One region of the Kribbella deserti genome, then DNA from elsewhere that is predicted to be linked to it. Evidence: riboswitches for the same ligand, from Rfam matches in the RefSeq annotation. Region 1 holds a riboswitch; each other region holds the start of a gene.

Region 1 (3,270 bases):
TCCAGCGAGTCGATCGGCAGGATGCCCTGGCTCCACAGCGAACCGTCGTAACTGGCATAACGCCCGCGCTCAGCGGCCAGCTCGGACGAGGCCTCGATCGCGTGGTAGCTGATCCGTTCCATCGAGATGTCGGCGAATTCGACCGCCGCTTCGCACTGGTAGGGGATTCGCAGGGCGAAAAGCGCGTCGGCGAAGCCCATCAGGCCGAGGCCGACCGGCCGGTGCCGCTGGTTGGCTCGCTCGGACTCGGGCGTGGAGTACAGGTTCACGTCGATGACGTTGTCGAGCATGCGCACGGCCGTCCGCACGGTCGCGCGGACCAAATCGGCGTCGAGGCCGTCACTGGTCAGATGGGCGACCAGGTTGATCGAGCCGAGGTTGCAGACGGCGGTCTCGTCGGCGCTGGTGTTCAGCGTGATCTCCGTGCACAGGTTCGACGAGTGCACCACGCCGTCGTGCTGCTGCGGGGAGCGCAGGTTCGACGGGTCCTTGAACGTGATCCACGGATGGCCCGTCTCGAAGAGCACGGTCAGCATCCGCCGCCACAGGTCTACCGCGCGGATCCTGCGGAAGACCCGGATCTCACCGCGATCGGCGGCGGCCTCGTACTCGGTGTAGCGCTTGGCGAAGGCCTCGCCGTACAACTCGTGCAGGTCGGGTGTCTCGTCGGGGGAGAAGAGCGTCCACGACTCGTCCGCCTCGACTCGCTGCACGAACAAGTCGGGCACCCAGTTGGCCGTGTTCATGTCGTGGGTCCGGCGGCGCTCGTCGCCGGTGTTCTTGCGCAGGTCGAGGAACTCGCCGATATCGATGTGCCAGGTCTCGAGATACGCGCAGACCGCGCCCTTGCGCTTCCCGCCTTGATTGACCGCGACGGCCGTGTCGTTCGCGATCTTCAGGAACGGTACGACGCCCTGGGACTCGCCGTTCGTGCCGCGAATCTTGGCGCCGATCCCGCGCACGGGCGTCCAGTCGTTGCCGAGACCACCCGAGTACTTCGCGAGCAGCGCGTTGTTGCGAATGCCGGAGAAGATCGCGGCGAGGTCGTCCTCCACCGTGGTGAGGAAGCACGAGGACAGCTGCGGACGGGTGGTGCCGGAGTTGAACAGCGTTGGCGTGGAGGACATGAAGCGGAACGAGCTGAGCAGTTCGTAGAACTCGATCGCGCGCGCCTCGCGGTCGTGCTCGCGCAGCGCCATGCCCATCGCCACGCGCAGGAAGAACGCCTGCGGCAGCTCGAACCGGACCTTGTCGATGTGCAGCAGATACCGGTCGTACAGCGTTTGCAGCCCGAGAAACGCGAACTGCAGGTCCCGCTCGGGCCGGATCGCCCGGGCCAGCCGGCCGAGGTCGAACCCGGCCAGCGCCGGATCGAGCAGACCCGCCGCGATACCGGTCTCGACGTACGCCGGGAAGTACTCGACGTAGGCCGCGGCCATATCGGCCTGGCTCGCCTGGCGCGGTTCGCCGTGCACGCGGCCGAGCGCCTCCCGGCGGATCCGGTCGAGCAGCAGCCGGGCGGCGGCGAACCCGTACTCCGGCTCGGTCTCGACGAACGAGCGCGCGGCCATGATCAGCGCCTGCTCGATCTCGTCCTGGGTGATGTCGTCGTAGCAGGTGGCCAGCGTCTCCGTCAGGATCAGCTCGGGGTCGACCGAGCCGAGCCCGGCAGCGGCCTCGGCCACGATCAATCGCAGTCGGTCCATTTCCAGCTGAGGGCTGACGGTGGTGCTTCGGGTGCTGCTTGCGGTGCTGCTTTCGGTGGTGCTTCGGGGGACCGAAGTGATGGTCAAAGCTCTCTCTCCTCGCGAGTGCCTCGGGCGGCGCGCACCGGCGGTGCGCGCGCCAATGGCAGGTCTTCGGACTCCCGGGCATACCTCTCGGTCCTACCGGCCGTCGCTTCCCGAACCTGGCTGGTCCAGTGCTGTCGGCGGTTCCTGCTGGAACCGTTGGACGGCTGTCGTTCCCGGTCACCGCTGCGGGGCAGTTCCGGTTTTCCACCGGATTCCCTCTTACCCCTGAACTACTACACCTTGTGGTGCTAGTCGCTCAGGACCACTAGCGGTAGTGATGCTAGCCGCGCGCTGGGCAAATCTTGGCCACCGGCACACGCGTGTCGCCGCCGAGTTCGGCCGCCGGTCAGGCCGCCACGGCCAGTCAGGCTGGTCGGGCCGGTGGGTCGCCAGGGTGGGTCAGGCCGCCAGGGCGTGCAGGTCTTGCAGTGTCATGATCTCGGAGCCGTGGTGGATCAGCTCGCGGTTCAGCTGCAGAACGACGTGGCCGAATGGTGATGCCGCGTCCAGTCCGGTGGCCTGGCTCAGGCCTATTCGCATCACATCCTCCTCAGGCAGTTCGGCTATCGACTGCTGCCAGGCCTCGACCCAGTGCGTGAGCCAGGCGACGGCATCACGCGCGTTGCCGTGCAGGGTGATGTCCGTCCGGCTCTGCCTGCTCTCGCCGAAGGTCCACTCCCAGCGCTCGAAGAACGTCTCGGTCAGATGCGCGATCAGCCAGGCGATCGTCCGTGGCCCGCGATGATCCGGCTCGTTCGGCCATTGCGCCGTCCACTCGCCTGTCCCGTGCAGGCGGAAGCGGCCCGCATAGTGCCGCCGTACGACGGTCAGCGCCTCTGGAGTTGGGCGCCAGAAGTATTGCTCATCGGTCAATTCGGCCAGTCGCCCCGACAGGACGAGCCAGCTGAACCCGAGTTGCCCTCGCACCATCGCCATCGCCGACTGCCGGTGCAGGATCTCCCAGTCAAACGGCTCTGGCATGCCACTTCTCCTCACCCCGTATCGAACGTATGTTCGAAGTATTGTTGGCGAAGATGGCGAAGTCAAACCCTTGGCGTGTCGATCACGCGTTTGACTGCAGCCGTCTGCTACAAGCGTGCGCCCAGGTCCTGCCGGCACGTGAAAACGCCCGGGCCTCGCGTGGAGGACCCGGGCGTTGGTGGTGTTGTCAGCCCTCGCAGGGGGAGAGGCGGTCCTTCACCGATGAGCTGAAGTGGCTGCTGTAGATGTAGGTGTTGCTGTTCGTCTTGTACCAGAGGTTGTTGTAGTCGTTGTAGAGCCAGCAGGCGAGCGCGACCGTACGGCCGGATGCGATCGTGCCGGTGTTGCGGCACGCCTCGTACGGCCCGATGCGGTTCGGCGCGGCGCTGGTGGTCCGGGCGTTGTGAATCCACCCGCCACCTGGCATCGCGTAGCACTGGATCGCCGCGCCGGTCTCGGCGGCCGGGGCCGCCTCGGCGACGGTGCCGCCATGGAT
Region 2 (3,270 bases), on a different contig from region 1:
CAAGCGGGTCTTCCGGGCTCGCGTGGTGAACCCGCGCTGGATGTCGGCCATGCGCCGGCACGGATACAAGGGCGCCTTCGAGATGGCGGCGACGGTCGACTACCTCTTCGGTTACGACGCCACCGCGGGCGTGGTCGACGACTGGATGTACGAGACCCTCACCACCGAGTACGTCGCCAACGAGGAAATGGCCGAGTTCTTCCGCAAGTCCAACCCCTGGGCCCGCCACGGCATCGCCGAACGCCTGCTCGAAGCCGCCCAACGCGGCCTCTGGGCCGAACCCACCCCCGAAGCCCTGGCCACCCTCCGCACCGCCCTCCTGGAAACCGAAGGCGACCTGGAAGACCGCTGACCTCCCGCCCGCGCACACGTGTGCGCGTCCCGTCGCCGTCGTGCCGGTTGTGGGGGTTGTGCTGGTTGTGCCGGGCCGGGGTCGTTGGTGGGTGGCGGCGTTGGTTGGTCGTGCGGGTGGATCTTTTCGCACGGTCGGACGCGGAATGCGGTGGATGAGGCGCGCCCGGTGCCGGGTTTTGGTGGGGCTGCCGGGTTTTCGTACGACTACCTGACTGCAACCGGGTAGCGGCCAAACAACTCGGCAGCGGCCACACCACAACCCGGTAGCCGTGCGACAACCCGGCAGCCGGGCAAGAAGCGGCGAGGATGGCTTAGTCGCTTAGTGAGTCCACTGGACAGAATTCGGCCGCTCAGATGTCTGGTGGACTCAGAGGACGAGGCTCAATGCGCGTCGGAGGTCCGTTGCTCTTTGTGAACCTGCTCGAGCCAGTTGCCCAGGGCGGGCAGGTCTTTGACCGACGATCGGTCGACGGTGAATTCCTTGGCCCCGCGTGAAAAGCTGCCAGGCGTAGACCGCTGTCGTGGCGACGGCGGTCGCGACGAGCAGGCCGGCGATCACGAGCTCGAAGTCGTCGCCTGCCAACCCCGAGCGAAGTGTGGACATCTGCGTGGTAACGAGCAGCAGCCACATCACGCCCAGAGTGCCGCCCGCGAACCGCGGCCGCAGCGTGAAGACCACCTTGCCGGTACGGCGCAACTCGTCCGACCACGCCTCTGGCGACGCCTCACCCACCTGAACCGCTCGGTTCCCCACTCGCGACAACTGTAGGGCGAGGCGGATCGCGACGAACGAACGCGAGCAGGGGAGTGGGTGTGACGGAAGCGGCATCCGGGCTGAGGTGAGGGTGTGGGAGGATCGCGGGGACGGTTGGGGAGGAACACCGGTGACTGGCTGAGGCTGGGAGTCCGGGGCGGTCCCGCCACTGTGACCGGCGCCGACATGGGCTGGAAGCCAGGACATCTCCTGCCGTCCGTGGGCCGTTGCTGCGGTTCGCGTACCAGTTGCGCATGCCGCTCGACCCAGGTGTGCGTACCAGTGCCGTTGCGGGCGTGGACACCCGCTGGACGAAGGGAATTGCCGCCGATGCGGTCTGCTCAGCCCACCCCCACCGCCGCTTCTGTCGGCTTTCCGTTCACGGCCGTCGTCGGCATGGACGACCTGCAGCTCGCGCTCGTGCTGGCTGCGGTGTCCCCGGCGATCGGTGGCGTGCTGATCCGGGGCGAGAAGGGCACGGCCAAGTCCACCGCCGTGCGCGCGCTCACCGAGGTCCTGCCCGCGGTGGAGGTCGTCCAGGGCTGCCGCTTCTCCTGCGACCCCGGCCGGCCCGACCCCGGTTGCCCGGACGCGCCGCACGTAGACAGTGGTACGACGTCCCGGCCCGCGCGGCTGGTCGAGTTGCCCGTCGGCGCCACCGAGGACCGCGTGCTCGGGTCGTTGCACCTGGAGCGGGCGTTGTCCGAGGGCGTGACCGTGTACGAGCCAGGCCTGCTCGCGGCAGCGCACCGAGGCCTCCTTTATGTGGACGAGGTCAACCTGCTGCACGACCACCTGGTCGACGTACTGCTGGACGCGGCCGCGATGGGCCGGGCCACGGTCGAACGCGACGGCGTCTCCGTCACCCACCCGGCCCGGTTCGTGCTCGTCGGCACGATGAACCCGGAGGAGGGCGAACTCCGTCCCCAGCTCCTGGACCGCTTCGGGCTCACCGTCGACGTGATGGCCAGCCGGGACCCCGCCGTACGGGTCGAGGTGATGCGCGCGCGCCTGGCGTACGAGGCGGACTCGCTGGGCTTCGCCGGCCGGTACGACGCCGCCCAGCGCGAACTCGCCGAGCGGATCGTGAAGGCCCAGAGCCTGCTGCCCGACGTCATCCTCACCGATGGCGCGTTGCGGCAGATCGCGGAGATCTGTGCGTCGTTCGACGTGGACGGGATGCGGGCCGACCTGGTCACGGCACGTACGGCGATGGCGCATGCCGCTTGGTCCGGGCGCACCGTGGTGGAGGTCGAGGACGTCCGCGCCGCGGCGAAATTGGCCTTGCCGCACCGCAAGCGGCGCAACCCGTTCGACCCGCCGGGCCTCGATGACGAACAGCTCGAGCAGGCCATCAACGACAGCACCCCGCCGGAGGACGAGCCGGACCCCGAGCCGAACGGGCCTGACAACGGCCCGGACGGTGGTGGCGAGGAGTCCCCAGCTGAGTCCTCCGCGGATGAGGCTTCCGCTGATGAGGGGGCGCAGGCGCAACCGGGGCAGGCGCCGAGTGGGCAGGTCGAGGGCGCGGGCGAACCGTTCAAGGCCAGGCTGCTGAGTGTGCAGGCCGCCGGCCGGGGTGTGTCCGGACGGCGTTCGCGGGCGCTGACCGAGGTCGGCCGGGTGGTCGGCGATCGGGCTCGCGTCGGTCGTGAGCCAGGTCGTCCGCATCTGCTCGGCACGATCCGTACCGCCGCGCCGCATCAGCACGCGCGTGGCCGGTCCGGCCCGGGCCTCGCGGTTCGGCCCACCGACGTACGGCTGGCCGTTCGTGAAGGGCGCGAGGGCAATCTTGTGCTGTTCTGCGTCGACGCGTCCGGCTCGATGGGCACCAAGAAGCGGATGACCGAGGTGAAAACGGCCATCGTCTCGCTGCTGATGGACGCCTACCAGCGCCGGGACACGGTTGGGCTGGTGACGTTCGCCGGATCGGCCGCCACCGTGGCGTTGCCGCCGACCGGAAGCGTCGAGACCGCCGTACGACGGCTCGAGTCGTTGCCCACCGGAGGCCGTACGCCGTTGGCGGAGGGTCTGCTGCAAGCGGCCGAGGTGCTCCGGATCGCCGCCATTCGTGATCCCCGGCGAAGGCCTTTGCTGGTGCTCGTGACCGATGGCCGGGCGACGGCCGGGGCGGACGCCTTCGAGAAGGCCCGGCGGGCCGC
Region 3 (3,270 bases), on a different contig from region 1:
GTAGTTCGTCCTCAGTCAATCGAGTCAGCTCAGGCATCGAAGACCTCGGCCATCCGGGTGGTTGCCTTCAGCCCCGACCCGGTCAGGATCACCACGGTCGTTTCGCCCGGGCGGATCTGCCCGCGGGCGCGGAACACCTCGATCGCCGCGGCGGCCGTCGCGCTGGTCGGTTCGGCGTAGAGCCCGACCGAGGCCAGGCGCCGTACCGCTCCGGCGATGCCGGCCTCCGGAATGGCCGCGAGGTCCCCGCCGGATCGCCGGATGGCCGCGACCACCTCGGGCAACCGGATCGGCCGCTGGATCGCCGTACCCTCCGCGATCGTCGGCGTGAACTCCACCGGCTGATCGTGGAACGCGCCGACGATGGGCGCACACGCCTCCGGCTGGGCGACGAGCAACCTTGGCAGCCGGGGGATGTGCCCGGCCGCGAGGAGTTCGGAGAAGCCCAGGTCGCACCCGAGCACGATGCTGCCCGCCCCGGCCACGGTGACGACGGCATCGGGCGCGCGGAAGCCGAGGTCCTCCCAGAGTTCGTAGGCCAGGGTTTTGGTCCCTTGCAGGAAGAACGGATGCCAGTTGTGGCTCGCGTAGTACGTCTCGGCTGATTCCGCCAGCGCGCGGGCCGAGGTGGCCTCGCGGTCGCCCGGGACGAGTTCGACCTCGGCGCCGTACGCGCGACTCTGCAGCACCTTCGCCGGGGAGGTGCCCTCGGGCGCGAGGATGCGGGCCTGGATGCCGGCGCGAGCGCTGTACGCCGAGACCGAGGAACCACCGTTGCCGGAGCTGTCCTCGATCACGCGGTCGATGCCCTGGCCCGCGAGGTACGACATCATCACGCTGGTACCGCGGTCCTTGAAGCTGCCCGTCGGGCTGAACCACTCGAGCTTGAACAGCACGTCGGCGTCGCCCCAGCGCTGATCCACCAGCGGCGTACATCCCTCGCCGAGGGTGACCGGTTCGCGGATGTCGCCGGGCAGAGCGGCACGATACCGCCACAACGAGCGAACGCCCGGGTCGATCTCGTCGGGGCCGATGCCCGGCAGCGCCGACACGGTCAGCGGTGCGCCATCGTCCCCGCGCCAGCGGGAAACCTCCAGCGGGTAGTCGCGCCCGGACCGCGGATCGACGTACGTCGGCTCACTCATACGATAAGTCTAATCGTAGACATTTAGTCTATCAATGTCGGCATGGGCTACCGTGGCGCCGTCGTGGTGCTCGGGAAGCCGGTGAGATACCGGCGCGGCCCTCGCCACTGTGATCGGGAAGTGCATCGGCCACCCTGCCCAGCAGGGGTCACTGGTTGCGTGAGCAACTGGGAAGGCCCGTCGGCGCACGAGGTATCCCGTCAGCCAGGAGACCGGCTACGACGCGTCAGACCCGTCCACGAGGTGCTGGAGGAGCGGTCCTATGGCCGTTGGTGCGTTGCTGAAACCTGTCCTGATTCTGACCGCGCTGACCGTTGGCAGCAGCCTGGTCGCCGGCTGCGGTGGTGCCGCCCAGGCGGGTGACGAAACCGGGGCCGCCGCCATCACCGTGCGGAACTGCGGCCTGGACGTCACCGTCGATGGCCCACCCAAGCGCGTCTTCGCGGCGTACCAGCCGGCGATCGAGATGGCCCATGCGCTGGGGATCTCGGACCGCCTCGTCGGTACGGCGTACCTGGACGCGGTGGTGCTGCCCGAGTACGCGGAGGCCCAGAAGTCCCGGAAGTACTACAAGAACCTGCCCAGTCGCGAGGAGCTGCTCAGCCAGAATCCGGACTTCGTGCTGTCCGGGTTCAACGACGTGTTCAGCAGCAACGGCAGTGACGCGAGCTTCGGCGCACGCAAGGGCCTGGCCGAACTCGGCGTGCGGACGTGGATCTTCAGCCCGCTCTGCCCGACGGCGGACGGTCTCGGGGACGAGGCGATCGACCCGAAGACCGTCTCGATGGACAACGTGTACGCCGATCTGCGCGACCTCGGCCGGATCTTCGGGGTGTCCGAACGGGCCGAAGCGGTAGTCGCCGACCAGAAGACCCGGATCGCGGCCGTGCGCCAGAAAGTGGCCGGGGCCGACCGGCCGACGGTCGCCATCCTGCGGGCCAACCTCGAAGGCGGCATGACCGTCTCGGGCGGTCCGGACTTCGGCACCGTGCTGATTCGCGAGGCCGGCGGTGTGAACGCCTTCGCCGATCTCACCTCCCGGCGGAACGTGAAGATCAGCATGGAGGAGTTCATCAAGCGCAATCCGGACTACGTGCTGGTGAGTGACTGCTGCGACGCCACGATGACCGAGGCCGACGCCGCCGCGGAGGTGGCCGCGTTGATGAACAACCCGGCGCTGGCGAATCTGAAGGCGGTCCGGAACAAGCGGATCAAGCCGTTCCTGTTCGCGCATCACTCGGCCGGTGTGCGGGGTGCGCACACCACCGAGCTGATCGCCGGCATCATCCATCCCGACCTGGTCAAGTGAGGTTCCAGGCTCAGCGTGCGGCGGGTCTGCTGATCGCCCTGGCCGTGCTGGCCGGTGTGGTCGTGGTCTCGGTGATGGTCGGTGACCGCTTCCTCGGACCCGACGAGGTGTACGCCGCCGCGCGCGGCTTCACCGGTTCCGATACCGACCGCGTGATCCGGTACCTGCGGTTTCCCCGCACGATGGCAGGCCTGCTCGCGGGCGCCGGCCTCGGTCTCGCGGGTGCGGTGATCCAGGGCGTGACCCGGAACCCGCTCGCCGGGCCGGGCATCCTCGGGGTGAACGCCGGTGCCGCCCTCGCGGTCGTGGTGGCGATCGGCCTGCTCGGCATCCACAGCCTCAGCGGTTACGTCTGGTTCGCGATGGCTGGTGCTCTGGTGGCAACCGTTGTGGTCTACCTGGTCGGCTCGGCCGGCCGCGGCGGCGCCACCCCGGTGAAGCTGGCGCTCGCGGGCGCGGCCATTTCGGCATTCCTCGGCTCGGTCACGTCCGCGATCACCTTGCTCGACATCTCCACGTTGAACGAGTTCCGCTTCTGGGTGGTCGGTTCGCTCGGGCGTGCCGACGTACCGACCATCAGCCAGGCGTGGATCTTCATCCTGGCCGGATCCGTTCTGGCGCTTGGCCTGGCCAGTTCGCTGAACCAGATCGCGCTCGGTGACGAACTCGCCAGCACCCTCGGTACCAAGGTCAACCTGGTTCGCCTCATCGCCGCCCTCGCGGTGATGGCGCTGGCCGGTACGGCGACCGCCATCGCCGGGCCGATCGCCTTTGTGGGGTTGACGGTTCCGCACATGGCGCGGGCGATCGTCGGCT

What was found. A riboswitch is a leader RNA that binds a small molecule or an ion and turns the genes downstream of it on or off. The one in region 1 is predicted to bind cobalamin.
Region 2: it holds a riboswitch for cobalamin, as region 1 does, so the genes downstream of both, ACFFGN_RS14290 (putative cobaltochelatase) here and ACFFGN_RS30755 (ribonucleoside-diphosphate reductase subunit alpha) in region 1, are expected to answer to the same signal.
Region 3: it holds a riboswitch for cobalamin, as region 1 does, so the genes downstream of both, ACFFGN_RS26200 (ABC transporter substrate-binding protein) here and ACFFGN_RS30755 (ribonucleoside-diphosphate reductase subunit alpha) in region 1, are expected to answer to the same signal.

The regions. Positions count from the first base shown of each region.
Region 1 covers NZ_JBHLTC010000039.1:171,553-174,822, reverse strand. Annotated here, with positions in the region: gene ACFFGN_RS30755 (ribonucleoside-diphosphate reductase subunit alpha) at 1-1,793, opposite strand, end outside; cobalamin riboswitch at 1,834-2,075, opposite strand; gene ACFFGN_RS30750 (DinB family protein) at 2,193-2,774, opposite strand; gene ACFFGN_RS30745 (hypothetical protein) at 2,962-3,270, opposite strand, start outside.
Region 2 covers NZ_JBHLTC010000018.1:213,520-216,789, forward strand. Annotated here, with positions in the region: gene cobN (cobaltochelatase subunit CobN) at 1-352, shown strand, start outside; cobalamin riboswitch at 1,203-1,340, shown strand; gene ACFFGN_RS14290 (putative cobaltochelatase) at 1,439-3,270, shown strand, end outside.
Region 3 covers NZ_JBHLTC010000035.1:136,628-139,897, reverse strand. Annotated here, with positions in the region: gene ACFFGN_RS26210 (helix-turn-helix transcriptional regulator) at 1-37, opposite strand, end outside; gene ACFFGN_RS26205 (pyridoxal-phosphate dependent enzyme) at 30-1,145, opposite strand; cobalamin riboswitch at 1,193-1,380, shown strand; gene ACFFGN_RS26200 (ABC transporter substrate-binding protein) at 1,408-2,454, shown strand; gene ACFFGN_RS26195 (FecCD family ABC transporter permease) at 2,451-3,270, shown strand, end outside.